DNA from 3 places in the Dickeya ananatis genome. Region 1 is predicted to be linked to each of the others. Evidence: predicted binding sites of a transcription regulator. Region 1 holds the regulator's gene; each other region holds the start of a gene.

Region 1 (10,177 bases):
ATGTCGACCTTTGGGTGCCAGCTATTGTCTGTGTCGGCCCTGAAAGGCAAAACGCCGGAGATAGTCGAATTGGTCCACGCGGCCTGGCAGGCGTACCGTCAATCGGTCCGGCAGACATTGCATCCTGACGTGCTGTTTTATCTGCACCATTACGAATGGCCCGGCAATGTCAGGCAATTGTGGCACAGCGTCGCCCGGCTATTAATGCTCAGTGATGATGCTGAGATTAGCCTGACTCAGGCCAGCCGTATTCTGCCGCATATTATCCCCCCAACGGAGCTGGCGCAGAGGGGGGAAGGGCGACGGATTAACCGCTCATTGTGTGACGCGGTACTCAGCCGTGATCAGGACGCGTTACAGCAGTTTCACCCCTCGGTGATCAAAGCGCTGTTGTATCTGGGCGAGCATTTTCAACGTGAAGTGACGCTGATTGAACTGGCGGAGAATTCGCATATCAGTCCGTCGCATCTTTCTTATCTACTCAAGCACAGTCTCGGCTTATCGTTTAAACAGATTCTGAACCAGACCCGCATTTTCTATGCCTGCCAGCGGCTGGAGTGCCACCCCATGAGCCGGATTACCAACCTCTATCTGGATTGCGGCTACGGTGACCTGAGTCATTTTGAAAAGATGTTTAAGCGCTACACCGGTGCCACCCCCATCGAGTTTCGCAAACAGTTCAATCCGATGCTGCTGCGTAATGAAACCGGGTGAGAGCCCGATTGTCGCGGAACACCCCGGTCGTGACTGACCGGGGTTTTTCCATGATGTCGGCAGGTTTTTATCCCCGCTTTCTGCACCACATTTACGTTCTGTACCGATTGTTTCCACCTCGTATCTGGACAACCACCTCTCAACTCTTCAGACTCGGCACATTCATTCGACATCATGCGCGGTCAGCATGATATCGATGACGCACCTGGCGTCATTTATATCCGCTGATCAATAAAAATATGCTGCTACTTATCGATAACTACGACTCCTTTACCTACAACCTGTACCAGTATTTTTGCGAACTGGGTGCGGAGGTGCTGGTCAGGCGTAATGATGTGCTGACGCTGGCGGACATCGAGCGGTTATCGCCGCAACGACTGGTGATTTCTCCCGGCCCTTGTACACCGGATGACGCAGGGATCTCGCTGGCGGCGATTCGCCATTTTGCCGGTCAACTACCGATTCTGGGGGTCTGTCTGGGGCATCAGGCGCTGGGACAGGTATTCGGCGCCCAGGTGGTACGCGCCCGCCAGGTGATGCACGGCAAAACCTCGCCAGTGCGGCATACCGGGCGCGGTGTGTTCGCCGGGTTGGCAAACCCACTCACTGTCACGCGTTACCATTCGCTGGTGCTGGAAAAAAATACGCTACCTGACTGTTTTGAGGTCACAGCCTGGACTGAGCTTGACGGTGATATCGACGAGATCATGGGAATACGTCATCGTTCGTTGCCGCTGGAAGGTGTGCAGTTTCATCCAGAAAGCATCCTCAGCCAGCAAGGGCATCAGCTATTGAAAAATTTCCTTGATTTATAGTCGGATAGCGCAGGGCAGGCCGGGCGTATCGGATTAGTGATTGCCTATTTTTGATTTTTTATGCATATTTATTGATTATATTTTCACTTAAGATCTTCACTCCACACTACGGGATATGACAACGGGGCAGCAAATGGCGACAGAGAAAGCAGCAGTAACACGGGATACTTACGATAAGGTAATTCTTCCGGTTTATGCACCCGCGCAGTTTGTGCCGGTAAAAGGCAAAGGGAGCCGTGTCTGGGATCAGCAGGGCAAAGAATATATCGATTTTTCTGGTGGCATCGCGGTAACCGCGCTGGGACATTGCCATCCGGCGTTGGTGGCGGCGTTGAAAGAGCAGGGTGAAACCCTGTGGCACACCAGCAACGTATTCACCAACGAACCGGCGCTGCGTCTGGCGACCAAACTGATCAACGCCACGTTTGCCGATCGTGTGTTTTTCGCCAACTCTGGTGCAGAAGCCAATGAAGCGGCGTTCAAACTGGCACGGCATTACGCCATTACCCGTCATAGCCCGTACAAAACCAAGATAATTTCGTTTTATCAGTCGTTTCATGGCCGTACCTTGTTTACCGTGTCGGTCGGTGGTCAGCCGAAATATGCCGATGGCTTCGGCCCGAAACCGGCGGATATCGTGCACGTGCCGTTCAACGATTTGGACGCGGTCAAAGCCGTGATGGATGACCACACCTGTGCCGTGGTGCTGGAGCCGATTCAGGGCGAAGGCGGCATTACGCCTGCGACACCGGCTTTCCTCAAGGGGGTGCGTGAGCTGTGCGATCAGTATCAGGCGCTGCTGGTGTTTGATGAAGTGCAGTGTGGTATGGGCCGCAGCGGTAAGCTGTTCTCTTATATGCACTACGGTATCACACCGGATATTCTGACCACCGCGAAAGCGCTGGGCGGCGGCTTCCCGATCAGCGCCATGTTGACCACGGAAGAGATTGCGTCGGTGATGGCAGTCGGGACGCACGGCACCACCTATGGCGGCAACCCGCTGGCTTGCGCGGTGGCGGAAGCGGCGCTGGATGTGATCAATACACCGGAAGTGCTGTCCGGCGTGGTCGATCGCCATGCGCGTTTTGTGTCTGCGCTGGAGCGCATCAACGCCCAGTACGGCATTTTTGATGAAATTCGTGGCATGGGCTTACTGCTAGGCGCACAACTGAAACCGGCCTGGCATGGCCGCGCCCGTGATTTTCTGGCGGCATCGGCAGATCTGGGGTTGATGATTTTGGTGGCGGGGCCGGATGTGATCCGTTTTGTGCCGTCTCTGGTGATCACCCCGGAAGAGATAGACCAGGGGATGGCGCTGTTTGAAAAAGCCGTGGCACAGGTAGTGAAGGGCGCATAAGCCGCGCTTTCCTCTCTACTAAAACGACAAGAGCGTGCCTGGGCACGCTCTTTTTGATCCGGCTGAGTTGGGCCGATGGATGTTGATCCGGTGAATGCGAATCAGCGAGTACCGTATACCACGATGGTTTTACCGTGGGCGGAGATCAGGTTCTGGTCTTCCAGCATTTTCAGAATACGGCCGACAGTTTCGCGGGAACAGCCGACGATTTGGCCGATTTCCTGACGGGTGATCTTAATCTGCATACCATCCGGGTGGGTCATGGCGTCCGGCTGTTTGGCCAGATTAAGCAGGGTTTGCGCGATGCGACCCGTCACGTCGAGGAATGCCAGGTTGCCGACTTTTTGCGAGGTAACCTGCAGACGACGTGCCATCTGTGAGGACAAGCGCATCAGAATGTCCGGGTTGACCTGGATGAGCTGGCGGAATTTTTTATAGGAGATTTCAGCAACTTCACAGGCTGTTTTCGCCCGGACCCACGCACTGCGTTCCTGCCCGTCTTCAAACAAGCCAAGTTCGCCGATAAAATCGCCCTGATTCAGATAAGACAGAATCATTTCCTTGCCTTCTTCATCCTTGATCAGCACGGCAACCGAGCCTTTCACGATGTAGTAAAGCGTCTCTGCTTTTTCACCCTGGTGGATTAGGGTGCTCTTCGATGGGTACTTGTGAATGTGGCAATGAGAAAGGAACCATTCGAGAGTCGGGTCTGTTTGCGGTTTGCCGAGAACCATTCGCTGTTATCCTCTGTTGTTAATTCACTGCGCAAATCACAGGGCTCAGAGTTCCCTGTACGGCGTGATAACATAGTTATAATTCAATTCCGTCCTGGCGGAATGACGTCAGGGAATATACTGAGGCTGTCTATCAGATGACGCCAGTAAGCCGGTGGTGGGTCAGGCATCGACGCAACAACACATGCCGGTTTACGCTTTTGTTTGTAACACAGGTTGAGTGTAGTGTCTTGTGTTGTCTCGCTTCAGCATGATTAAGCTCTGATTATCAGGCTTTTTTGTACATAAGCGATGTAAAATTTCAAAAATAATTGATTGAGGACAAAATTATGCAGGCGCGGGTGAAATGGGTTGAAGGGTTAACATTTCTTGGTGAATCCGCTTCCGGACATCAACTGCTGATGGACGGCAACGCAGGCGATAAAGCGCCCAGCCCGATGGAAATGGTACTGATGGCCGCAGGCGGATGCAGCGCCATCGATGTGGTGTCTATCCTGCAAAAAGGCCGTCATGACGTGGTGGATTGTGAAGTCCGCCTGACGTCTGAACGCCGTGAGGAAGCACCGCGTTTGTTCACCGCCATCAACCTGCATTTTATCGTCACCGGCAAGGGCTTGGGCGATAAAGCCGTGGAGCGTGCGGTGTCGCTGTCAGCCGAAAAATACTGCTCTGTGGCGTTGATGCTGGGAAAAGCCGTGAACATTACCCATAGCCATGAAGTGATCGCGCTGGATTAAGCGCCTGTTCGCGGCGGCGTGTTGTCCTGGCCGCCGCGTCGTTAAGCGCCGGTTCATCGGCGCTTATCATCGGTGCTTATCATCGGTATATTGCCGGTGTCAGTCGATTTTATTGCCTTCCATCAACCGCTGTACCAGCGGCATCATGATCAACTCCATCGCCAGCCCCATTTTGCCACCCGGCACCACCAGCGTATTGATGTGGGAAATGAACGAGCCCTGCAACATGGCCAGCAGGTAGGGGTAATCGATGCGGTCCAGCCCCTGAAAGTGGATCACCACGAAACTTTCGTCCATCGAGGGAATGGCTTTGGCGGCGAACGGGTTAGAGGTATCGACCGTCGGTACGCGCTGGAAGTTGATGTGGGTGCGGGAAAACTGCGGCGTGATATGGGTGATGTAGTCTTCCATCGAGCGCACGACGGAATCCATCACCGCCTCGCGGGAGTGTCCGCGTTCGTTGACGTCACGTACCAGCTTCTGAATCCACTCCAGGTTGACTATCGGCACCACGCCGACCAGCAGGTCGACATGCCGGGCAACATCATGCTGTGCGGTGACCACGCCGCCGTGTAATCCCTCATAGAACAGCAGGTCGGTCGGCTCAGGCATCGGCTCCCAGGGCGTGAAGGTCCCCGGCACCTGATTGTAGGGGATGGCCTCATCATAGGTGTGCAGGTATTTGCGGGTCTGCCCGGTGCCGCTACGACCGTATTCGATAAAGGTGTTTTCCAGTTGGCAGAAGTCATTGGCTTCCGGTCCGAAATAGCTGATGTGACGCCCCAGGTCCCGTGCCTTGCGGATCGCCATATCCATTTCCGGTCGGGTATAGCGGTGATAACTGTCGCCATCCACCAGCGCGGCGCGCAGATTCAGTTGCTGGAAGATCTTGCGAAACGCCAGGCTGGTGGTCGTGGTCCCCGCGCCGCTGGAGCCGGTGACCGCGATAATCGGGTGCTGGTGCGACATGGTGTGTAACCTCCGATGTGTAGGGCAATCTTCGGTGAAGTCATCATTCGATGAGTAAGGGCAATGCCGTGCAGAGCCATCAGGCCATGTTATATCTGATCATTGTTAGCATGTTTATCGCACACTGACACGGCAATTTACGATTGATTCAGGGCTGATACCGTTCATTGTTGCTGAGCTGGCGGCGGGGCATGATATTGACGGTTTCGTGTAATTCCGACCACACCAGGACGACCTCGCCGTTTGCCAGTTGCTGACGGATATCCGCCACTTTTTCTTCGAGTGTGCGCTCCTGCTCGCCGTAGTCGGTGCCTTCACGCAGGACGAATGATTCAATCAGATTTTGCAGTGTTTCCGGCGCTAGTTCTTGCCAGGGAATGATCATGCGTGCTGCTCCAGATAAGGGGTAAACCACTCGGGAATACGGTGCTCCAGCCACAATTCAGGCCGTTGCCATGATCCGCCAACAAAACCGACATGACCGCCATGCTCTGTCAACTGGTAGTCGATATTGGCCGGGAGTTGCGAGACATCAGCGATGACCTCCGGCGTCATAAACGGGTCGTCTTTGGCGTGGATGACCAGCAATGGTTGGCGGATACGCGGCAGCAACGGCAAGGCGCTGCTCCGTCGGTAATAATCGGTTGCGCCGGTGAAACCGTGCAGAGGCGATGTTACCAGCTCGTCAAACTCTCGCAGGCGATACACCCGACGTAACCGGCTGGCGGATATCGGCAGGCAATCGGGATACATCGTCAACTTGTGCAAGGCGTTACGGCGCAGCGAGTGCAGCAGATAGAACTGGTAAATACGCGAAAAACCCTGTTCCAGACGGGTGCCGCACGATTCGAGCATCAACGGCGCGGATACTACCGCCGCGGCATCCAATGGGCAGGCGGCCCCTTGTTGCGCCAGCAGGCAAGCCAGCATATTCCCGCCCAGAGAAAACCCCGCCGCGACGGTAGGGGCGTTACCCAGCGTCTGACGCAGCCAATGCAGGAAATAGCGCGCGTCTTCGGTTTCGCTGGCGTGATACGCCCGCGGCAGGCGGTTCGGTTGTCCGCTGCACCCACGAAAGTGCATCACCACCGCCAGCCAGCCACGTTGTTGGCAGGCCGCCATCAGTCCGTGGGCATAAGGGCTGTGAAAACTACCTTCCAGCCCGTGAAACAGTACCACACGGGGTTTATGGGCCGCGTGTTGTGGCGCTTCGCTCCAGGCAAGGTCGATAAAATCGCCGTCCGGCAGAGTCAGACGCTGCCAGACGGGTTTCAGAGCCGCACGACGGCGAAACAGACGCGGCAACAGCGTCTGAATATGCGGATTGCGCCCACCCGGCAGGGGCTGAAAGCACGCACTACGGTAAGAAGAATTATTCATAAAAAGAGAGCCATGATGAAAAGAGGCATTGGGGCCTGTCGCGGCATGGCGAAGCACTTGTCTGCATCCTGCTGCGCTGCTAGGTTTAACGTCCCTTATGTTAAAGGATCGTCGTTTCATGGAGCACGTCAGCCTGTTTCTTTCAATGCTCGGTTTCTTGTGGGTCGCTGCCATTACACCAGGACCCAATAATATGCTACTTACTGCCTCCGCAGCCAACTTTGGCGTGTTACGTTCCATGTCGTTGATGCTGGGCATCATGATCGGTATGCAGAGCATACTGTTATTGGTGGCGTTGGGGCTGGGTAGCCTTATCCTGCTTTATCCTTCGCTGCATCTGGCGCTGAAGGTGCTGGGCAGTGCCTATCTGCTGTGGTTATCGTGGAAGATTGCCACGGCGGCTTACGAAAAGCTGGATACCGAAACGGCACCGCCGCGGCCGATTCCGTTGTATCAGGGCGGGTTGTTGCAGTTCCTCAACCCCAAAGCCTGGCTGATGTCGCTGGGCGCGGTGGCAGGGTTTAGCCTGTCTGGTGACGGCTATGTCGCGTCGGTGGTGGCCATCAGCGTGGCGATGGTGTGCGTTAATTTCGTGGCCGGGGTTATCTGGCTAGGGTTTGGTGCGATGATCGGCCGCCTGCTGCAAAGTCCGCGTGCCTGGAAGGTGTTCAACATTGCGATGGGGTTACTGACGGCAACCTGCGTGCTGATGATTTGGCATTAATCATCGTGAAGAGCGTCTGAACGGCGGGCTACCGTATTGCGCCCGCCGTTCACTCAGGATGGTGCTTAACCCTGCGTCTCTGCGTCGCGCAGCAATTGTTCGAGTTGTTCCTGCGCATCCAGCCAGGCCATTTCGGTGTTTTCCAGTTCGGCCTTCGTCGCGCTTTGTTTTTGCAAACAGTCGGTCAATTCGCTTTTACGGCTGACGTCATATAACCCGCTGTCGGCAAGGCGGTCTTCTACCGCGCTCAGCGTTGCTTGCAGTTTCTCCATCTGTTGTTCCAGTTGGTTTATCTGCTTACGCAGCGGTTGGGTCAGGGCGCGCAGTTCGGCGTCACGCCGTTTTTGATCCTTCCTCGACTGCGCGCTGTTGGCGGCGTTGTCTTTGGGGGCAGATTCCGCCGTGTTATCCTGTTTCTGGGCATCCAATAGCCACTGCTGGTAATCCTCCAGATCGCCGTCAAACGGCTCGACCTTGCCGTCGTGCACCAGATAGAGATCGTCGGTGGTGGATCGGATCAGGTGACGATCGTGCGATACCACCACCAGCGCGCCGTCGAAGTCGATCAACGCTTCGGTCAGCGCCTGGCGCATGTCGAGATCCAAATGGTTGGTCGGTTCATCGAGCAGCAACAGGTTAGGGCGCTGCCAGACAATCAGTGCCAGCACCAGTCGCGCCTTTTCGCCGCCGGAAAAACGCTCGGTGCACTCGGTTACCTTGTCGCCCCGGAAGCCGAAACCGCCGAGATAATCACGCAGTTGCTGCTCGGTTTCCCTCTCTGCCAGTCGGGTCAGGTGCTGTAACGGTGACTCGTCGGGGCGCAGAAACTCCAGCTGGTGCTGGGCGAAATACCCCAGCTTTATGCCTTTGGCCAGGCCGATGTCGCCGCTAAACGGCTGCAGTTCGCCCGCCAGCAGTTTGATGAGCGTCGATTTACCGGCACCATTGTGACCCAGTAACCCGATGCGTGAGCCGGGCACCAGATTGAGTTTGATAGAATCGAGGATCAACCGGTCGCCGTAGCCCGCGCTGACTTTTTCCATCCGCAACAGCGGGTTGGGTAGCGCTTGCGGTTCACGAAAACTGAAGCGGAACGGGTTGTCGACATGCGCCGGGGCGATAAGCTCCATGCGTTCGAGCATCTTGATGCGGCTTTGGGCCTGTTTGGCTTTACTGGCTTTGGCGCGAAAACGGTCGATATAGTGTTGCAGGTGCGCGACCCGCTCCTGCTGGTGCTGGTACATCGCCTGTTGCTGGGCCAGACGGGTGGCGCGCTGTTGCTCGAACGAGGTGTAGTTGCCGGTGTACTCGAACAGGGTTTCCTGCTCGATATGCAGGATCCGGTTAGCGATGGGGTCAAGAAAATCCCGGTCGTGGGAAATGAGCACCAGCGTACCCGGGTAATTTTTCAGCCATTTCTCCAGCCAGATCACTGCATCCAGATCCAGGTGGTTGGTCGGTTCGTCAAGCAGCAGTAAATCGGAGCGGCAAATCAGCGCTTGCGCCAGATTCAGACGCATACGCCAGCCACCGGAGAAATCACTGACTGAGCGTTGCAGCTGGTCTTGTTGAAAACCCAGCCCGTTGAGCAGGCTGGCGGCGCGGGCTTGAATCGACCAGGCCTGAATCGCGTCCAGTTTGCCGTGCAGAGTGGCGATAGCGTGGCCGTCGTTGCGGGCGTTGGCTGCGTCGAGGTCGGCTTCCAACTGACGATACTCACGGTCGCCGTCTATCACGTAATCAAGCGCCGAGCGTGCCAGCGCCGGCGTTTCCTGATTCACCCATGCCAGTGCCCAGTTTTGCGGAAAGGTGACGCTGCCGCCATCGGCGCTGATTTCTCCTTTCAGTAATGACAACAGGGTTGATTTGCCACAGCCGTTTTTACCCACCAGACCCACTTTCTGACCTGGGTTGATGGTAGCGGTGGCGTTGTCCAGCAGTACCCGTGTACCGCGTCGAATTTGCAAAGAGGAGAAAACAATCATAACGCGCCAAATGTTCAAATATGTTAAATTACCGATCGGGTATCAGGACTGCCGTGTCCTGTTGTATTGCACTACGCATGGTAGCCGAAAATACCTGCAATGACGACGCCCTGGAGGGGAATGATGTCGCAGCCACCAAAGATTTTGCTGCTGTTTGCCCATCCGGAATCTCAGGATTCGGTCGCGAATAAGCTGCTACTGCACTATGCCCAGCAACTTGGGCATGTCACGGTGCACGACCTGTATGCACACTATCCTGATTTTTTTATCGACATTCATCATGAGCAACAGTTGCTGCGTGATCACCAACTGATTGTGTTTCAGCACCCGCTTTATACCTACAGTTGTCCTGCTTTGCTGAAAGAGTGGCTGGACAGGGTACTGACGCGTGGCTTCGCCAACGGGGTCGGCGGTAATGCGCTGGCCGGAAAATATTGGCGCTCGGTGGTGACGACCGGTGAGCCGCAAGATGCCTACCGTGCGTCGGGTGTGAACCGCTACTCGATGGATGAAGTCTTGCGGCCGTTTGAGATGACGGCGGCCATGTGCCACATGAATTGGTTATCGCCGTTGGTGATTTACTGGGCCCGGCGTTTGCCGCCTGATGTGTTACGGGAACACGCTAAAGCCTACGGCGATTGGCTGGCGTCACCGTTTCCCCATGGGGGTCAGTAAACATGGAAACGTCTTCGTTATTGAATGCCGGGGTGTTGTTCCTGTTTGTCGCCGTGTTGATGGTGCCGATTGCCGCACGGTTGGGGA
Region 2 (10,177 bases), 1.1 Mb from region 1:
AACAGGCGCTTTTCCGCACGTCGGTAGCGGGTGCCACCCGGTTGCGTCAGGATACTTATGTCCACCGTCCGGTTCGTCATAAACCCGGCGTACTGCCGCCCCGGCGAATGATTCAGGAGCAGGTGGACGCCAGCTTCTATTTTTCGGATGAGTTTCAACCGCAACTGGAAAACGACGGGCCGACACGTTATATCCGTCCCGGTGCCAGCCATTATGAGTTGAAAAAATTACGCCGGGGAGATTACTCACCAGAGCTGTTTCTGGATTTGCACGGGCTGACGCAACTGGAAGCCAAGCAGGAACTCGGGGCGTTGCTGGCTGCCTGTCAGCGCGAACATGTTTACTGTGCCTGCGTGATGCACGGCCATGGTAAACACATTCTCAAACAACAAACACCGCTGTGGCTGGCGCAACACCCGGATGTGCTGGCATTCCATCAGGCACCGAAAGAATTCGGCGGTGATGCCGCCTTGCTGGTACTGGTGGCACAAGAAAGCACTGACGACGAATAACCACTGATCGTCGGCGCATCTTGTCAGCCACAGCCCATCGCCACCCCGAGGGGCTCACTGCCCGGGGCATCGACGATTCAGAATTTGGCTGCTTTGGCTGCTTTAGCCGCTAACTGAGAGGGGGAAACCTGCCAGTGATAAACGCCGGTTCCGGATACGTCATCCAGTTCGACGCAGGCAATGGCCGAGGTGGCAAACATGGGCGCATTCTCAGCCGGGCACAACCCAGCGACCAGATACCCCACCAGCGGCAGATGAGAGACCACCAGCACGGCGCTGGTACCTTCTTTCGCCTGCGCCAGCAGGTAGTCACACACTAATTCGGCATTACCGCCCGGCGTCAATTCCGGCAGGCATTCGCTTTCTTCCGGTAATGGCATGACATCGGCTACGACCTGTAACGTCTGTTGAGCCCGCACATAGGGACTCACCAGTACCCGCTCAATATCAATCGCCTGATCGTTAAGCCAGGCTGCCATCTGACGAGATTCTTCATCTCCCCGGCGGCTTAACGGCCGGAGTGCATCACTGGCGGCGTCAGGTACGGCATCACCATGACGCATGATCAAAACTTGCATATTACACCGCTATATTGATGAAAAAGGGCAATAAATCCCTGGGGATAGCTGTAGATTAACTGAATCGGCATAACGCCGTTTTGCGACAAGTCACAGCCTGGTGTCGGATACCACCATCGTCTTGCTGATGGTGTTTTGACCGACGCAAAGCGCATTTTTTTACCCCAATTGTCAGGGAATCGCAACCAACCCCCGGTGTGAAGCACCGCCATTGTCATCCCACCCTCCCATTACGCTCGCGTCGGCACCGCCAACATCCCGTATTTTCAGGCAATTAACCTTGCTTTTATCAGGGGGAAATCAGTATGACCGCATCATAATATGCTACCCGCCATCAATTCCCCCTCAGTTAGCAACATTTTAAACTGCAATATAATTTTTATTCAGATAAAAAAATTATCAATCCTGATAATACAGAACAAACCGACACCGGTTTTATTTTTATGACACTTTTACACTTTTTCATCTTATTAACATGGGAAATACTGGAAAAAAGACGCTGCCTCACTCATAGTAAACACAGACAACACTGGCAACGAATACAACATATTTAAATAGTTCAGCGCGGTATTATGCCCAGCACTCAGGGAATCGTTATTCCGGGTAAAGGAAGACTATAAAGCAACCAATTAAAACCGCTATTTTTCAAAAAGATAAAATAGACACCCTCAAAAAAATCGTCTTTGTATTTAATGTGGTTATTAATTAAAGGCCTTAACCAAAAATTAAATTCAGCGAAGGCCTTTTCCCGTCATAAAATAATGATATTTTTTAAACAAGATCGGGTTGAATCATTCAAATAACCTGTTTCTAATACATTACCGTCTTTATTCACCCTGTCGGGGGAAGAATAAACAAGATAACGCAAAGTGCAGCTGACTCTGCCTTTACCCTGTGGTGCCTATGCCAAAACGGCAAGTAAAATAGCCCTAACGAGACAGGTTATTAATCTGTCGTGTCATCGATAAAACCGGTCTGTTCAGACTGCCGCCGGAGCAGCCCTTCAGCAGGGGCAAACCGATCGCCGTACTGCTTTTGTAATGACCGCAGCGTACCGACCACTGTCGTGATACCCAATTGATTCATATAATGAAACGGTCCCCCCAGGAACGGTGGGAACCCAATGCCCATCACTGCGCCGATGTCCCCCTCACCAGGGCGACGAATCACCCCTTCATCCAGACAACGTACCGCTTCATTGAGCATCATCATGACGCAGCGCTGCGCCATCAACGCCGGGTCCAGATGCGCGGTTGGCGTAACATCCAGCAAGCGATAGATACGGCTATCAGAGACTTTATGCTGTCGACGCCACCGGTTACACAACCGCTCATAGCGAGACAGATCGTAGCGATAAAAACCCCGCCCGTTCTTACGCCCTTTGCGGTTATCTCTGGCTATCGCCTCCAGTGCCGGAGGCGCGCAGAATCGTTCCCCCAGTTCGGCGACCAGCACGGGTACAATTTTCATCGCCACATCAATCCCCACTTCATCCAGCAGGGTAAACGGACCGACAGGAAAACCAAAACGGACCAGCGCCCGGTCAATCGACTCTACCGGTTCCCCTTCCAGCAGGCAGCGGGCCGCTTCATTCAGGTAAGGCGCCAGAATGCGATTGACGTAAAACCCGGCTTTATCCGCCACGACAATCGCCGTTTTGCCCTGCTTTCTCGCCAACGCCACCGTGGTGGCTAGCGTCGAGTTATCGGTTCCGGCATGGGGGATAACCTCAACCAGCGGCATCTTATCCACCGGGCTAAAGTAGTGCAGGCCGATCACTTGCTCTGGACGGCTGGCACCCGCAGCAATCTGATGGATGGGTAACGATGACGTGTTGGTAGCAAACACGGTATGGGGCGGCGTGACCGCCTCAATGTCCCGAACCATCTGCTGTTTGAGCGCGATATCCTCAAATACCGCTTCCACCACCACATCAACATGCTCAAACCCTCGATAATCGGTGCCACCGGAGAGCAGGCTCATCTGTCGCCGCTGTTCTGCTGGTGTCATACGCCGACGGGCCACCTGCTTGTTTAGCCGTTGCCAGCTACTGTGCAATGCCTGGGTGATCCCCTGCTCTTGAATATCCTTAATCCTTACCGGTAACTGGCCGTTCAGTGCCGTCACACTGGCGATACCGCCCCCCATTAACCCACCGCCCAACACGCCGACACGACGTAATGGACCGGGATCCACCGACGCACCAAAATCTTTTTTCAATGCCGTGGTGGTAAAAAACAACCGCCGCAATGCCACGGATTCCGGCGACATCACCAATTGCCCGAAAGCGCGGGCCTCGGCCTGATACCCCGCCTGACTCCCCTGCTCCAGACCACAGCGCACCACCTCAATGATGCGCGTCGCCGCCGGATAGTTGCCCTGCGTTTTTGCCAGCGTCTGTCGCCGCACCCGCTCAAACAGCCAACGACGAACATACGGCAGCATCAGTAACCGGTGTCGCCAGCCGGGTGAGGTCACCGGACGTTTACCCCGGCGAATAAAACCCAGCGCCGCCTCCAGCAAGACGGCGGGGGCCACCACCTCATCAACCAGCCCGATACGCCGTGCCTGCGCAGCGCGCAGTTGTCGCCCGGTGAGTATTAACTCCAGCGCACGATCCACGCCTATCAGGCGAGGAAGACGTTGGGTCCCCCCCGCCCCTGGTAATAACCCCAGTTGCACCTCCGGTAATCCGAGGCGGGTGCTGTCATCGGCGGTACAGAGCCGATAGTCGCACGCCAGCGCCAGTTCCAGACCACCACCCAGACAGGTACCATGAATAGCAGCCACCACCGGGAACGGCAGATGGGCGATCGCATCCAGCGTGTGCTGGCCGGTTTCGGCCAGCTTCTGCGCACTGGCCACATCGGCACAGGCATCCAACATGCCGATATCCGCTCCCGCGATAAACGACGCCGGTTTTCCTGACAGGATAACGAGACCCTGCAAGCCGTTGTACTGCCGGGCTTGTGACAACACGGCTTGCATCTGCTCAGCAAATTCCGCTTTCAAGGTATTCACTTTTTCACCGGGGACATCCACGGTAATCACCCCGATATGGTCAGGGCGAAATGTCAGTTGAAAAGCGGCTTGGGTGCCGCGCTCATCCGTTTGATCCGTCCGTAACTGCTCCGTCATTGCGCCACCTCCACCACCATCGCTGCTCCCAGACCACCCGCCGCACAGGCGGTCACCAAGCCCAACCCACCGCCCCGTCGACGCAATTCATGCAACGTTTGGGTGATCATCCGTGCGCCGGTTGCCGCAAACGGATGCCCATAAGCAATCGAACCGCCCCGGACATTAAAACGCGCCTCATCCACCTCACCTAACGGTGCACTACGGCCCAGTTTGTCACGGGCGAATTCAGCACTGGCGAACAGGTGAAGGTTGGCCAGCGTTTGAGCGGCAAAGGCTTCATGCATGTCAATCAGCGTCAGGTCATCAAGCCGGATGCCCGCTCGGTCAAGAGCCAGTGGTGTGGCATACGCAGGCCCGGCCAGCATGTCTTGCTGTACCGGGATCGCGCTAAAGGCATAACTGAGCAGGTAACCGAGCGGGGTCAAGCGCAGTTCGCTGGCCCGGGATTCGCTCATCAGCAACACCGCCGCAGCGCCATCAGTCAACGGCGAACTGTTAGCCGCGGTCACACTACCGTAGCGACGGTCAAAGGCGGGGTTAAGGCGGGAATACTGTTCTGGCGCGCTGTCACGACGAATGGTGTTGTCTTCGCTGATGGCCTGCTTATACGGCGGCACCCAGGCCGTCATCACTTCATCGCGTAACACGCCATCAGCCCAGGCCTGAGCCGCCCGCTGGTGGGAGCGGTGGGCGAACGCATCCTGCGCGTCGCGGCTGATACGGTAAGCCTTCGCCATCTGCTCAGCGGTATCCCCCATCCGCAGCCCAGTGGAATACTCCGCAACAGCAGGCGCTACCGGCAGTAAATCCCGGGGGCGCAGTCGGGCCAGCAACGCCAGCCGCTGGCTGAGTGTTTTGGCCCGCGACAGAGAAACCAGCGTGTGCGCCAGCGCCTTGCTAACACCAATCGGCAGCACAGACGCCGAGTCTGCGCCACCGGCAACACCGATATCGATAGTGCCAGCCAGAATACTTTCCGCCACGTTAGCCACCGCCTGAAAACTGGTCGCACAGGCGCGGGAAACACTGTAAGCATCGGTGTGCACACTCATGCCGCTACCTAGCACAATTTCACGCGCAATATTGGGGGCTTCAGGCATCTGAATCACCTGTCCGAAGACCAGTTGATCCACCTGCTCTGGTTCAACACCGCTACGCAGCAGTAACTCATTCACCACCAGCTTCCCCAGCTCCAGCGCCGGAACGCCATGATATACCGTCGCCTGCCGGGCGAACGGGGTTCTCAATCCACTGACAATCGCAATCCGATCGCCGCGTCGGGTGAGCAACGGCGTGACTTCGCGCATAACCATGAGGTTCATCCCTTTTCAGAGGTCGAGGAGGTTTGAACTCATTGTTAACCTGAAGATTACATTATGCAAACAAGCCGATACCAAACAGCGAACCCCGCCACGCTTCCCGGTACGCCGGCAGTAGATATCGCGATACGACAGGGCATAACCAGACGAAAATCACATGGTACAAGGTAGTCAAAACGCAGAAACGGAAATGGCAAGAATGACAGGAATAATGACGGGGTGATCACGAGAAAATACCGCCCCGTTGAGTGTCAGACACAAAACGAGGCAGAGTGCACCGAGGTGATTCCCGGTCCGCTCAGGGCCGTTTATTCGCTCAGTTAGCTCAGGCTGTTTATTGGCTCAGAGCTGTTTATTGGCTCAGGGCTGTACTGGCACAGCGGAGGATTAACGCAGACCCAACTGGAAAATCAGGGTTTCGGCCTGGCAACTGAAGGTGAAATCCATATCCAGTTTGACCCCTGCATCCACCTCAGACAGGCGGGTATCAATCACGCAAGGTTCAGATTCAACTGAACGGGCTTTTTCCGTTAATTGCTTCTGCGTCTGCTCCGCATCGCTACGACTGGTAAATACGTGGCTGTAAGACGCCGTGCAGTCGGTATTATCCATTACGGTTCCTACATCCACACAGCAACAGGCGGCGGTTTCTTCTGCGCTACATTTGTTAATCGCGTTTGTCATGGCAAAACTCCTCTGCGGTGACAGGCGCTTCCTCAAGCGGAAGCGGGCTATCAATGTAATCTGGCTCTCATTTTACTCACACGGACGGCCTATCACTAGCACTTACCAACTAAAGGGGTATTACGTGACACAGATCACGCATTAACGTTATTTTTCAATGAAATAAGCTAAAAACCCTAAACACAACCACAACATTTGTTAACCAGATCCAAATTCTAGAATCATTTTTGCAACATAAATGGAACTTCAAGAAAACATTTCATAGTGTTAATTCTATATTTTTCGTAACTGGTCTGATTTGTCAGCCCAGTAAGCCCCCCTACAATGCGCGTCCCTTGTTACACGCTAACAAAAATAGCCAATATCAGTGAGGTTTCGGTCATGAGCCAGAAAGTCCTGTTAAAGAAAACATCACTTGCTGTGGCGCTGGCGCTCATGGCATCCAATGCAACCGCAGCGGGTTTCCAGTTGAATGAATTCTCTTCATCGGGCCTTGGGCGTGCTTTCTCCGGTGAAAGTGCCATTGCAGATAACGCCAGCTCCGGCAGCCGCAACCCAGCCACGATGACGATGTTTGATCGCCCGTCGTTTTCCGGCGGTGTCACCTATATTGACCCGGACATCAATCTGCACGGCACCAGCAGCAGCGGCCGTGACGCCAGCGCCGATAACATCGCGCCAAACGCCTGGGTGCCTAACCTGCACTTCATCATGCCGCTGAACGATCAGTGGGCGGTAGGTGCTTTTGCCACCACCAACTTCGGTCTGGCGACCGAATTCAGTGATAATTTCAGTGCCGGTTCCATCGCGGGCAAAACCGACCTGAAAACAACCAACCTGAACCTGAGTGCCGCCTATCGCCTCAACCAGCATTTCAGCTTTGGTCTGGGCGTTAACGCTGTATACGCCGATGCCAAAATCGTGCGTAATGCTGGTGAAATCGGCCCGGCGCTGCGCGTGAACCCAACCGCTGAGATAACACATCTGGACGGTAAAGAATGGGGTTATGGCTGGAATGCCGGTCTCTTGTATGAACTGGATAAAAATAACCGTTTTGGCCTGAGTTACCGCTCCAAAGTCGATATCGACTTTAACGGTTCTTTCCGAAGTGACCTCGCAGCACCACGCGGCACCAGCGGTACCACCATCCCCGGTAAGCTGACGCTCAACCTGCCGGAAATGTGGGAATTCTCCGCGTACCATCGTGTTGCACCGCAATGGGCCGTTCACTACAGTCTGGCCTACACCAGTTGGAGCGCATTCCAGGAACTGCGCGCTACCGGCAGCAGCGGCCAGCAGTTGTTCCAAAAAGACGAGAGCTTCCACGACGCCTACCGTATCGCGTTGGGAACCACCTACTACTACGACAACAATTGGACTTTCCGTGCGGGTATCGCGTTTGACGATAGCCCGGTTCCGGCTGACAAGCGCACTATCTCCATTCCGGATCAGGATCGTCTGTGGCTGAGCGCAGGTACCACTTACGCCTTCAATAAAGACGCATCGGTCGATGTGGGTGTGTCTTACATGCACGGCCAGAAAGTGACTATCCACGAGCCGGGCATTTCCCAGAGCGTGCCTTCCTATACCTTTACCTCTAAAGGGCAGGCGTGGTTGTACGGTGTGAACTTTAACTACAGTTTCTGACATAACACCCTCTGTGTACGTAAAAAAGGCCGCGATAGCGGCCTTTTGTTTTCTTGCATAGCGATAACTGATGCGGTGATTACTCCGGTTTCACTTCCATGTAATCCAGTTTCAGCGTACTGCTGGTGTAACTGCGAATCTTATTCGTCAGCTCGATGTTGCCTTCCAGTTTCTGACCGTAAGACGGGATGATTTCTTTCAGCTTCGCCTGCCATTGTGGCGTGGCGACGTTATCTTTAAACACCGTTTGCAACAGGCTAAGCATGATAGGCGCGGCGGTAGAGGCACCCGGCGAAGCACCCAGCAGTGCGGCAATGGTTCCATCTTTGTCGCTGACAATCTCGGTACCCAGTTTTAGTACACCGCCTTGTTCTTTGTCTTTTTTGATGACCTGAACACGCTGCCCCGCTACCGCCAGGCGCCAGTCAGACGGCTTGGCTTGCGGAAAGTACTCTTTCAGCGCGGCAAAACGGTCATCATCATTCATCATCAACTGCCCGATCAGGTATTTCACCAGGTCGAAATTATCGATACCCACATCCATCATCGGTATCACATTGGAGGTGTTCATTGACGAGATAAGATCCCACAATGAGCCGTTTTTCAGGAATTTACTGGAAAAAGTCGCAAACGGGCCAAACAGCAACACCGGTTTACCGTCAAAGATACGGGTATCCAGATGCGGGACTGACATCGGTGGTGCCCCAACCGACGCCTTACCATACACCTTGGCAAGATGGCGTTTTACGATATCCGGATTATCCGTCACCAGAAACTCACCACCGACCGGAAAGCCGCCGTAGTTATTCGCTTCCGGAATACCGGATTTCTGCAACAATTGCAGTGCCGCACCGCCAGCGCCGATAAACACGAACTTCGCGTTAATTGCGCTTTCTTTACCACCGTTTTTCAGGTCGGCGACCACAACGCGCCAGGTTTTATCCGGGTTACGTTTGATATCACGCACTTCATTGTTCAGTTTCAGGTTGAAAGTCGAATGCTGTTGCAATCCATTCACCAACTGGCGGGTTACTTCGCCGTAGTTGACATCGGTACCAATCGGCATGCGGGTAGCGGCAACTTTCTGCTGTGGATCTCGCCCTTCCATCACCAGTGGAATCCACTGTTTTATCTGTTCCGGATTATCCGAGAACGCCATGCCGCGGAATAAGGTGCTGTGCTGCAACGCTTGATAGCGTTTGTGCAGATAATTGACGTTCTCGTCCCCCCACACGAAGCTCATGTGCGGTACGCTGTTGATGAACGACGACGGGTCTTTCATCACATCATGGGAAATTTGATAAGACCAGAACTGGCGGGAAACCTCGAACGCTTCGCTGATTTCAACCGCTTTGCTGATATCAATCGAGCCATCGGCTTTTTCCGGCGTATAGTTCAGTTCCATAAATGCCGAGTGGCCGGTGCCAGCGTTATTCCAGCCGTTGGAACTCTCTTGCGCGACGTTGTCCAGCCGCTCAACCATACTGATGGTCCAGTTCGGCTCCAGCGCCTGTAAATATGTCCCCAGTGTGGCACTCATGACTCCGCCGCCAATCAGCACCACATCCACAGCGTGTTGTTCCTCCGCCATGGCAGGCTGTGCCAGCCCTACTGTGCCCAGACACAAGGTGGTAACCAGTAACTTTTTCATATTTATGTCCCGTTATGTCAGTGTGTCATCCCTGCAGGTGAACAAGGGTGATTCCCGATTAGCGAGATAACGATACAAAAGCGATAAACCATGCGGGAAACAGTGACAAACCGTGGTAGTCAAACCTGCCTTTATGATGTCGGTACGACATAGAGCCGGTTGACGACAGGCGGAGATAAAAACAGGTTACGCAACATGCGGATTGCCTGCCCAGGGCAGCTGAATCGTTACCTTCTCTAACCATCTGTTATTATTGTTACATAAACGATAAAAATGAATTTATGTAATTAAATAAACGATTAACAAGAAAATAACGCCTTACAAACAATCAATTGGCTGTAACAGAAGGGGTTTGACGGGAAAATTAGTTACAAAAGGCACCCGTAGGTGCCTGTATAACACTACAACAAGACTTATTTATTTGAATCAATTTCGTCCAGACTGCCTTCAATCGCTTTAGCATTCGGGTTGACCACCGGAACGGATTTACCACCGTTCGCCAGGAAATCATGGCGCTGGAAGTAAGCATCACGCACCATCAGGTATGGATCAGACGAATTACGCAGCAACCCGTCGGAATCCAGCAGGCTGGCGCGGGTTTCTAACCCTTCCACCACCCATTTACCCGCCGACATCCAGAACGTG
Region 3 (10,177 bases), 2.1 Mb from region 1:
GCTGGTACACAGAAGAGCCGGACCTGCTCAACGTGATGTTCAGCCAGGTCAGAAGTTCGGTCTATGCTCTGCTGCCTTCCGCCGTGCAGGCGTTAGTACCGGCACCGGTAGCTCAACTGGCGCAAACCGTTCGTGCCCAGACCTCGATTCTGGACGCACTGAACGATCCACAGAATCGCTACGCGCTTTGCCTGAACTGCGGCGATTTACGATAACACTCCCTTACACAGCCCGACTCGCGTCGGGCTGTCTTTACCACTGAAACCTTTTTATAATCGCAGCATTTCAGGGCTAACCCTTCCTATAACCAATCGAGTCCCGACCATAACACCCATGCAAAAGAAATCCATCTACGTCGCCTATACGGGTGGCACTATCGGTATGCAGCGCTCCGCCCACGGGTACGTCCCGGTTTCTGGTCACCTGCAACAGCAATTGGCACAAATGCCGGAATTCCATCGCCCGGAGATGCCGGCATTCACGATTCATGAATATACACCGCTGATTGACTCTTCCGATATGACACCCTCGGACTGGCAATCCATCGCCAATGATATTCAGCAAAACTATGACCAATACGATGGCTTCGTCATCCTGCATGGTACCGATACCATGGCGTTTACCGCCTCCGCGTTGTCGTTCATGTTGGAGAATCTCGCCAAGCCGGTTATCGTGACAGGGTCACAAATTCCGCTGGCGGAGTTGCGCTCCGATGGGCAAACCAACCTGCTCAATGCGCTGTACGTGGCAGCCAATCATCCGGTCAATGAGGTTAGCCTGTTCTTCAACAACAAATTGTTGCGTGGCAACCGGACGACCAAAGCACATGCCGATGGTTTTGATGCTTTCGCGTCCCCGAACTTTCCTCCCTTGCTGGAAGCCGGTATCCACATTCGCCGCTTAACACCCGCTAATCCCGAACCACTCGACGGATCACTGATTGTCCATGCCATCACGCCACAACCTATCGGCGTGGTGACCATCTATCCCGGCATTTCTGCCGATGTGGTGAGTAATTTCCTGCGCCAGCCAGTCAAGGCACTGATTCTGCGCTCCTATGGTGTCGGTAATGCGCCACAAAGTTCAGGTTTGCTGGATGAACTACGCCGCGCATCTGAACGCGGTATCGTAGTGGTTAACCTGACGCAATGTATCTCCGGCCGGGTCAATATGGATGGTTACGCGACTGGTAATGCACTGGCACAAGCGGGCGTTATCAGCGGGTTTGATATGACGGTTGAGGCCGCGCTGACGAAACTGCATTACCTGTTAAGCCGAAACGATCTCTCCCCTGAGCAAATTCGCCAACTCATGCAGCAAAACCTGCGCGGAGAATTAAGCGATAAAGATTAAATCACCCGCAGCCGATGTATTAAGGGTAGACAACATCAATGAGAAGAAGAGACGATGAACAGAGCACTCTTGCTGGTGGATATCCAAAATGACTTCTGTGCTGGGGGCGCACTGGCTGTCTCGGACGGGGATAGTGTGGTCGCGATCGCCAATCAGGCTATCGCGGCCTGCAAGTCGGCCGGCGTCATGGTGGTGGCCTGTCAGGACTGGCATCCGGCGGATCACCGCAGTTTCGCCATTAATTCCGGCACCCATGTGGGTGAACAAGGCGAACTGGATGGCCTGCCACAAATTTGGTGGCCAGTGCATTGCGTACAGGGCTCACCGGGTGCCGACCTACACCCCAGGCTGAATCAGCGTGCCATCGACTGGGTAGTGCGTAAGGGGACGCACCCTTTTATCGACAGCTACAGCGCATTTTTCGATAACGGTCACCGCACCCGCACCGACCTGAACGACTGGCTGAAAGCCAGAAACATTACCCGTTTGACCATCATGGGTCTGGCAACCGATTATTGCGTCAAATACACTGTATTAGATGCGCTGGCGCTAGGGTATCAAACCGAGGTGCTGGCAGAGGGCTGCAGAGGCGTTAACCTGCAACCCAACGACAGCCAGCTGGCGATAGACGTGATGGTAAAACACGGTGCCATCCAGGTTTCTCTGGCAACGTTTATTGCGTCACTGAGTTAATAACGCCCTTCTCATCACGCCAGCGGTCAGCGCTGGCGTGCCAAGCCACCGACATCGCTAATGCTTAGTCTTGTGGTTTCAGCGTGGTGATCGTATCACCAACAAAGCGCTGTTTTAATTCCTGCTTACTCTTCATTTCGATTTCACCACGGGTGTTGATCGTCATATGGTCAGCCTCGGTGTTATTACGCGCCTGCCATAGCATCACCATCTGTAGTGCGTTTTCTTTTTGTTCCGCCGTCAGGGTCACGCCATCTGGCCACTTTCCCAGCTCCACCGCCGTCGTCAGACGCTGATAAATCTCCGGCGTCATGCTGTTTATTAAATCATCTAATTGCATGTTTTTTTCTGTCTGAAGTCAAATTTAGCTGAAACGTTTCAAGTCAATCTATTGTATTAGCCAGGCTAACCATCCGTCTGCTGACCATTTTCCGCATCAATAAAGCTGAGTGACACAGAATTTACACAATAACGCTCGCCAGTCGTCTCCTGTGGGCCATCCGGAAAGACATGCCCCAGATGAGCGTCACATTGACCACAACGGATCTCGATACGATGCATATGGTGGGAATGATCCTCAAGATAGCGGATAGCCTGCTCATTCACCGGGCGATCAAAACTCGGCCAGCCGCAGCCGGAATCATACTTGCTATCGGAATAAAACAACGGCTGATGGCAGCACAGGCAGTGATAAACCCCCGTGCGCTTGTTATGCAACAGCTTGCCGGTATAGGGGCTTTCCGTCCCCCGTTGCTGTGTCACGTGTCGTTGCAAGTCGGTTAACTCATCCAGATTGCGTTGAAAAACAGTTGTCTTGGTCATCAGATGCTCACTGAAACACGATTTTTTTCACCAGAACGATGCTGCATAATTCTAACAAAAAGTTAACACCACCACAGCCTATTTTGGCCTACACTTATCCCCACGCAGTAATGGCACATTTAATTGTGATCACTATCACAATTACACCTATGGCAGGTGTTTTCATGCCTGTGCATTCCTCATATGATTGGGTTATGCCCTTTAGTTAGGCTGATAGCTGTTTATCGTGCAACTGTTGAGCGGACTTTTGACTTACCGCAACGATTGACACGATTCCGCTTGACGCTCAGTAAGGTTTTTGTAATTTTACAACCAACCTTTTATTCACAAACCAATAGCTGGTGGAATATATGACTATCAAAGTAGGTATCAACGGGTTTGGCCGTATTGGCCGTATCGTTTTCCGCGCTGCACAGGAACGCTCTGACATCGAAATCGTTGCCATCAACGATTTGCTGGATGCGGAATACATGGCATACATGCTGAAGTATGACTCCACCCATGGCCGCTTCAAAGGTACTGTTGAAGTTAAAGACGGTCACCTGGTTGTTAACGGCAAAACCATCCGTGTTACCGCTGAGAAAGATCCGGCTAACCTGAAGTGGAACGAAGTCGGTGTTGACGTTGTTGCTGAAGCAACCGGTATCTTCCTGACCGACGAAACCGCTCGTAAACACATCCAGGCTGGCGCTAAAAAAGTGGTTCTGACTGGCCCGTCTAAAGACGACACTCCGATGTTCGTTATGGGTGTTAACCACGCTTCCTACGCTGGTCAGGATATCGTGTCTAACGCGTCTTGTACCACCAACTGCCTGGCACCGCTGGCTAAAGTTATCAATGACAAATTCGGTATCGTTGAAGCACTGATGACCACTGTTCACGCTACCACTGCTACTCAGAAAACCGTTGACGGCCCGTCTCACAAAGACTGGCGCGGCGGCCGCGGCGCAGCTCAGAACATCATCCCGTCTTCTACCGGCGCAGCTAAAGCTGTGGGTAAAGTTATTCCGGCACTGAACGGTAAACTGACTGGTATGGCGTTCCGTGTACCGACCCCGAACGTATCTGTTGTTGACCTGACTGCGCGTCTGGAAAAACCGGCAACGTACAAAGAAATTTGTGCCGCTATCAAAGCCGCTTCTGAAGGTGAACTGAAAGGCGTTCTGGGTTACACCGAAGATGACGTGGTATCCACCGATTTCAACGGCGAAAAACTGACCTCTGTGTTCGATGCCAAAGCCGGTATCGCACTGAGCGACACCTTCGTGAAACTGGTTTCCTGGTATGACAACGAAACTGGCTACTCTAACAAGGTTCTGGATCTGATCGCTCACATCTCCAAGTAATGTGGCGATGAACAGATGATAAGAGGGCGACGTGAGTCGCCCTTTTTTATTGGGTATATACCCGTCATACTTCAAGTTGCAGGTGCGTTGGCTGCCCTCGCTCACCCCAATCACTTACTTATGTAAGCTCCTGGGGACTCGCTCGATTGCCGCCTTTTCTTGCAACCCGAATTATTTGGGGTATACAACAAGACCACTAAGGCAAAACCAATACCATGAACAACAACATTTATTCACTTCCCATCACTCATGCGATCACCACTCATCTAAGCCAACGTCAACTGGGCCAACTGCCGGTGATTGTGGTCGACCATCCGCAGGTTCGCGCTGCCGTTGCCTTACAGGGTGCTCACCTGCTGAGCTGGCAGCCTACTGGTGAACAGCCGGTGCTGTGGTTAAGCGAGAACACGCCATTTGAAAACGGTGTGGCCATTCGCGGCGGTGTGCCTATTTGCTTCCCTTGGTTTGGTCCGGCTGCGCAGCCCAATCATGGCTTCGGTCGTCTGCTGGCCTGGGAATTCACCTCGCACAGTGAAGACACGCATGGCGTGACCCTCGCCTTTACGTTACGTGACTCCGAACAGACACGCGCCGCCTGGCCACATACGTTTACCGTTCTGGCTCGCTTCCATTTGACGGCTCAAGAATGCCGCATGGAACTTGAATGCCACGGTGACTACAGCCTGACCACGGCACTGCATACCTACTTCCAGATTGGTGACATCAGCAAAATTCAGATTAGCGGCCTGGGCGAGACCTTCATCGATAAGGTTAACGACGGTAAAACCGATACCCAGAAAGGCAACCTGACCTTTGCCACCCGTACCGATCGTATCTATACCCATCCGGCATCAGTCAGCCTGATTGAAGACCCGGTACTGCAACGCACCATTGAAGTGCATCACGCCCATCACAGCGATGTTGTGGCCTGGAACCCAGGTGCAGAGTTGTCTCGCACCATCAGCGATATGACGGATGACGGCTATCAGACGTTTGTTTGTGTTGAAACGGCACGCGTGACGCAACCGGCTATGGCAACCACGCAAGCCCCCGCCCGCCTGACCTCCACGATTCGTCTGCGTAAGTAATCTTTACTGTTGTTCTTGTTTCTACTGAGCATGGCTGGCGAAAGCCAGTCATGCTTTTGTTATCCCGCTTATACGACATCCAGCGGTTGTTTGTGACGAGGCGCCGGATAAGCCTCATCGAGGATAGCTATCTGCTCAAGTGACAACGTCACATCAAGTGCAATGGCGTTTTCTTTGACATGCGCCAATGTACTGGCTTTGGGAATAGCAATAACGCCAGACTGGCGAACTACCCAGGCCAGCAACACCTGCGCGGGTGTCAGCGCCTGCTGGTGAGCAACCTGCACGACCGCCGGATGAGCCAATAAATCATGTCGTAATTGCCCGGCCTGAGCCAACGGGCAGTACGCCATCACCGGAAGTTGACGCTGCTGACACCAGGGCAGTAAATCATATTCGATACCGCGGGAAGCCAGATGATACAACACCTGATTAGTCTGGCACTGATTGCCTCCCTGACATGACCACAGTACATCCATATCCCGCGTATCCAGATTAGAGACACCCCAGCGCCCAATTTTGCCAGCCTGTTGCAAGCGCTCCATCGCGGTAATGGTATCGGTCAACGGAATCCCGCCACGCCAGTGCAGTAAATACAGGTCGATATAATCAGTTTTCAAACGTTTCAGACTGCGTTCGCAAGCGGCAATCGCCCGCTCACCACCGGCATTATGCGGATACACCTTGGAAACCAGATAAACCTGATCACGACGGCCACGCAGCGCCTCCCCGACCACCTCTTCCGCGCCACCATCCGCATACATTTCCGCCGTATCGATCAGCGTCATACCCAGATCAATACCCGCCTGTAGCGCACTGACTTCCGCACGTCGTCGTTGTGCACTCTCGCCCATAAACCACGTTCCCTGACCTATCGCGGGAACCGTTCTCCCCTCTGGGAATACCACCTGCTTTAGCATGTTCTTACCCTCCTGCGCTCAGGGTAACAAACCCTGGCTGCGCCATTAATGTGCAAATGGGGTGAACACACCCCATTTTTGTGCAGCTAATGCACAATACGCGAGCACATCATGTCAGAAACGATAACTGACACCACCGCCCAGCATCAGGTTATAGCTTTTATCGACCATCGGGCTGTCTTTCACGTCATCAGACAAGCGGATATAACGCCCGCTCACCCAGGAACTCCAATTGGAATTGATTTGATAACCCGCACTCAACTCGACGTAGGGCGACCAGCCATCGTTCGGTTGGTAATTGCGTAATCCAGAACGTGCCGCTTCATCGCCCGTCACACCATAGTAGTAGCGGTTCTGGTTCTCGCTCGACCAGGTAATCCCTATTCCCGGCGTCAGGCTCCAGTTGCCGTCATTGAAGCGATAGAGGTAGGCGGAATCCCACACCAGACCGTTGCTGTAGTCTAACGTGTCGCCAGCGAAAACCGTGCGCAACGTCCCCCACTGCGCGTCGTAACGATAAGCCAGCCCCGCCATCAACGTGCCACGTCGCCGGTCGAGCTGCTTCATCTGACTGTCATCGCTGTCTCCCGGTCTAAAGCCGAAAGGGTTGTAATAGGCGGTTAGTGATAGCTTGTTCTGTGCGTCATTCCACAGGTAATACCCGCCTTGCAGACCACGCAGATAAAAATTCTCGCCGTCATAGTTCACCATTGGGAAAGGATAAACATGCCCGCTATCGCCACGGTATAGTGCCGTTCCGCCAACCGCACCCACGCCTAGCGAGAACTCGTCCGCCAGTGCGGTGTCAGTCGTAACAGCGCCAGCCAGTGTCGCCGTTAAGAAAGTGAATACGTGTTTTTTCACGGTCGTCGCGCCCCTTCGATGTTACATATTTGATCGCATTCGGCAGCATAGCAGCGCTGGAGTCCTACATACATCACATTAATGTGAAAGATACATAAGTTATAACGATTTCGTCTGCCAACCATCACCCCGCATCGGGTCTGTGTTGGCGGATAAAAAAGCCAGCTTTACGCCTTCATGCCGAAGTGAGTCATTGAAATATCTTAAAAATGCGACGCAAGAATAGAGGCAAATTTATGGATGCAAACTACGCTTTAAACAAGGCAGAGGATTTCCGCTGACTACAGCCGGGTACCAGTTATCCCCTGACCCATTGCCAGCCAAGTTGGCATAAGGGTTGCTGTATTCCAGTATGAGGTCTTCTTCCGGGAGAGCCATCCATTACATAGGCTTTATACATACCATTCGCTCTCTTACTCTGTGTTAATCGACGAAGGACGGGCAACGCTATGAACATATTTGATCATTATCGTCAGCGTTACGACGCTGCCAAAGACGAAGAGTTCACTCTGCAAGAGTTCCTTACCATCTGCCAGCAAGACCGCAGTGCGTATGCGAACGCCGCTGAGCGATTGTTAATGGCTATCGGTGAACCGGTTATGGTAGACACCGCCCAGGAACCACGTCTGTCTCGTTTGTTTTCCAACCGGGTAATTGCCCGCTACCCTGCGTTCGAAGAGTTCTATGGCATGGAAGAAGCCATAGAACAAATCGTTTCCTATCTGAAGCATGCCGCGCAAGGGCTTGAAGAGAAGAAACAAATCCTCTATCTGCTGGGCCCGGTCGGCGGCGGTAAATCCTCGCTGGCTGAACGACTGAAAGCACTGATGCAGCGTGTTCCTATTTATATCCTGAGCGCCAACGGCGAGCGTAGCCCGGTCAACGACCATCCGCTGTGCTTGTTCAATCCGCAAGAAGACGCGTCAATTCTGGAGAAAGAATACGGCGTTCCACGCCGCTATCTGGGCACTATAATGTCTCCCTGGGCGGCCAAACGCCTGCAGGAATTCGGTGGTGACATCACCAAGTTCCGTGTCGTCAAAGTCTGGCCTTCTATCCTGGCCCAACTGGCTATCGCCAAAACCGAGCCGGGTGATGAAAACAACCAGGACATTTCAGCGCTGGTCGGTAAAGTGGACATCCGCAAGCTGGAGCATTTCGCACAAAACGACCCGGACGCTTATGGCTACTCCGGCGCACTGTGCCGTGCCAACCAGGGCGTGATGGAATTCGTGGAAATGTTTAAAGCACCGATCAAAGTGCTTCACCCTTTACTGACCGCCACGCAGGAAGGCAACTATAACGGTACCGAAGGTATTGCCGCACTGCCGTTTAACGGGATTATCCTCGCGCACTCCAACGAATCTGAATGGGTGCAATTCCGTAACAACAAAAATAACGAGGCCTTTCTCGACCGTGTCTACATCGTCAAAGTGCCTTACTGCCTGCGGGTTTCCGAAGAAGTCAGAATTTATGACAAGTTGTTGGTAAACAGTGAGCTGAGTCGCGCCCCCTGCGCCCCCGGCACGCTGGAAACACTGGCCCGCTTCTCCATTTTGTCGCGGCTCAAAGATCCAGAAAACTCCAGTATCTACTCAAAAATGCGGGTATACGATGGTGAAAGCCTGAAGGATACCGATCCGAAAGCCAAGTCGTATCAGGAGTACCGTGATTACGCAGGTGTTGATGAAGGCATGAAAGGGCTTTCCACCCGTTTTGCCTTTAAGATCCTCTCGCGCGTGTTCAACTTTGATCACAGCGAAGTAGCGGCCAACCCGGTTCACCTGTTCTATGTGCTGGAACAGCAAATTGAGCGGGAACAGTTCCCACAGGATATCGCGGAGAAATACCTGGAACACCTGAAAGGCTACCTGATTCCGAAGTACGCCGAATTCATCGGTAAGGAAATACAGACGGCCTACCTTGAGTCCTACTCGGAATACGGTCAAAACATCTTTGATCGCTATGTGACCTATGCCGACTTCTGGATTCAGGATCAGGAATACCGTGACCCGGATACCGGTCAGTTGTTTGATCGTGAATCACTTAACGCTGAACTGGAGAAAATCGAAAAACCGGCGGGTATCAGTAACCCGAAAGACTTCCGCAACGAGATCGTCAACTTTGTATTACGCGCCCGCGCCAGCAACAGCGGCCGTAATCCGAACTGGACCAGCTATGAAAAACTGCGCACGGTCATTGAGAAAAAGATGTTCTCCAATACCGAAGAACTGCTGCCGGTGATTTCGTTTAACACCAAAACATCGACGGAAGAGCAGAAAAAACACGACGACTTTGTCGATCGCATGATGGAAAAAGGCTATACCCGCAAACAGGTGCGTTTGCTGTGCGAATGGTACCTGCGCGTGAGGAAGTCATCCTGATGCCGGACATCGACAGGCATGTCGTTTGGGGGAAACATGGCCTATTTCATTGATCGGCGCTTGAACGGCAAGAACAAAAGCGCGGTTAACCGCCAGCGTTTTTTGCGCCGTTACAAGTCGCAAATAAAGCAGTCGATTGCCGGGGCCATCAACAAGCGTTCGGTCACCGACGTGGAAAATGGGGAGTCTATCTCGATCCCCAACGCGGATATCAGTGAACCGATGTTCCATCAGGGGCGTGGCGGGGTTCGTCACCGGGTGCACCCCGGTAACGATCACTTTGTCGAGAACGACAAGATCGAGCGCCCTCAGGGTGGCGGCGGCGGTAGCGGCTCAGGCCAGGGGGATGCCGGGCAGGACGGTGAAGGTCAGGATGATTTCGTGTTCCAGATATCCAAAGATGAATATCTTGACCTACTGTTCGAAGATCTGGCGCTACCGAACCTGAAAAAAACCGAGCATCGGCAACTGAACGAGTACAAAACCCATCGTGCAGGGTATACCGCCAATGGTGTCCCCGCCAATATCAGTGTTGTGCGCTCACTGCAAAACTCGCTGGCTCGACGCATGGCGATGACCGCCGGTAAACGGCGCGAGCTTCACCAGCGAGAGGAAGACCTGGCATTGCTGGAAAACACGGAACCGGCTCAGCTACTGGAGGAGGAGCGGCTGCGTCAGGAAATCGCCGAGTTACGCCAGCGTATTGC

The links. Region 1 encodes CRP, which controls carbon source genes, mostly activating them, when cyclic AMP is high. Its sites were predicted from a motif close to ATGTGANNNNNNTCACAT; they were not measured.
Region 2: a site for CRP is predicted at 6,288-6,305, ahead of FGI04_RS04520 (YfcZ/YiiS family protein). Genes of this name have one in related genera too.
Region 3: a site for CRP is predicted at 2,992-3,009, ahead of msrB (peptide-methionine (R)-S-oxide reductase MsrB). Genes of this name have one in related genera too.

The regions. Positions count from the first base shown of each region.
Region 1 is NZ_CP040816.1:4,680,645-4,690,821, forward strand. It holds gene FGI04_RS20865 (helix-turn-helix domain-containing protein) at 1-714, shown strand, start outside; gene FGI04_RS20870 (aminodeoxychorismate synthase component II) at 954-1,529, shown strand; gene argD (bifunctional acetylornithine/succinyldiaminopimelate transaminase) at 1,663-2,886, shown strand; gene crp (cAMP-activated global transcriptional regulator CRP) at 2,988-3,620, opposite strand; gene FGI04_RS20885 (OsmC family protein) at 3,950-4,357, shown strand; gene FGI04_RS20890 (phosphoribulokinase) at 4,457-5,326, opposite strand; gene FGI04_RS20895 (YheU family protein) at 5,475-5,711, opposite strand; gene FGI04_RS20900 (hydrolase) at 5,708-6,706, opposite strand; gene FGI04_RS20905 (LysE family translocator) at 6,825-7,430, shown strand; gene FGI04_RS20910 (ABC transporter ATP-binding protein) at 7,496-9,415, opposite strand; gene kefG (glutathione-regulated potassium-efflux system ancillary protein KefG) at 9,539-10,090, shown strand; gene kefB (glutathione-regulated potassium-efflux system protein KefB) at 10,093-10,177, shown strand, end outside.
Region 2 is NZ_CP040816.1:1,035,220-1,045,396, reverse strand. It holds gene smrB (endonuclease SmrB) at 1-512, shown strand, start outside; gene sixA (phosphohistidine phosphatase SixA) at 590-1,090, opposite strand; gene fadJ (fatty acid oxidation complex subunit alpha FadJ) at 2,036-4,228, opposite strand; gene fadI (acetyl-CoA C-acyltransferase FadI) at 4,225-5,538, opposite strand; gene FGI04_RS04520 (YfcZ/YiiS family protein) at 5,938-6,234, opposite strand; gene fadL (long-chain fatty acid transporter FadL) at 6,616-7,881, shown strand; gene mqo (malate dehydrogenase (quinone)) at 7,961-9,532, opposite strand; gene mlaA (phospholipid-binding lipoprotein MlaA) at 9,946-10,177, opposite strand, start outside.
Region 3 is NZ_CP040816.1:1,984,730-1,994,906, forward strand. It holds gene sppA (signal peptide peptidase SppA) at 1-215, shown strand, start outside; gene ansA (asparaginase) at 334-1,353, shown strand; gene pncA (bifunctional nicotinamidase/pyrazinamidase) at 1,408-2,046, shown strand; gene FGI04_RS08650 (YeaC family protein) at 2,111-2,386, opposite strand; gene msrB (peptide-methionine (R)-S-oxide reductase MsrB) at 2,452-2,868, opposite strand; gene gapA (glyceraldehyde-3-phosphate dehydrogenase) at 3,219-4,214, shown strand; gene FGI04_RS08665 (D-hexose-6-phosphate mutarotase) at 4,430-5,302, shown strand; gene FGI04_RS08670 (aldo/keto reductase) at 5,371-6,222, opposite strand; gene FGI04_RS08675 (MipA/OmpV family protein) at 6,337-7,086, opposite strand; gene yeaG (protein kinase YeaG) at 7,536-9,470, shown strand; gene FGI04_RS08685 (YeaH/YhbH family protein) at 9,507-10,177, shown strand, end outside.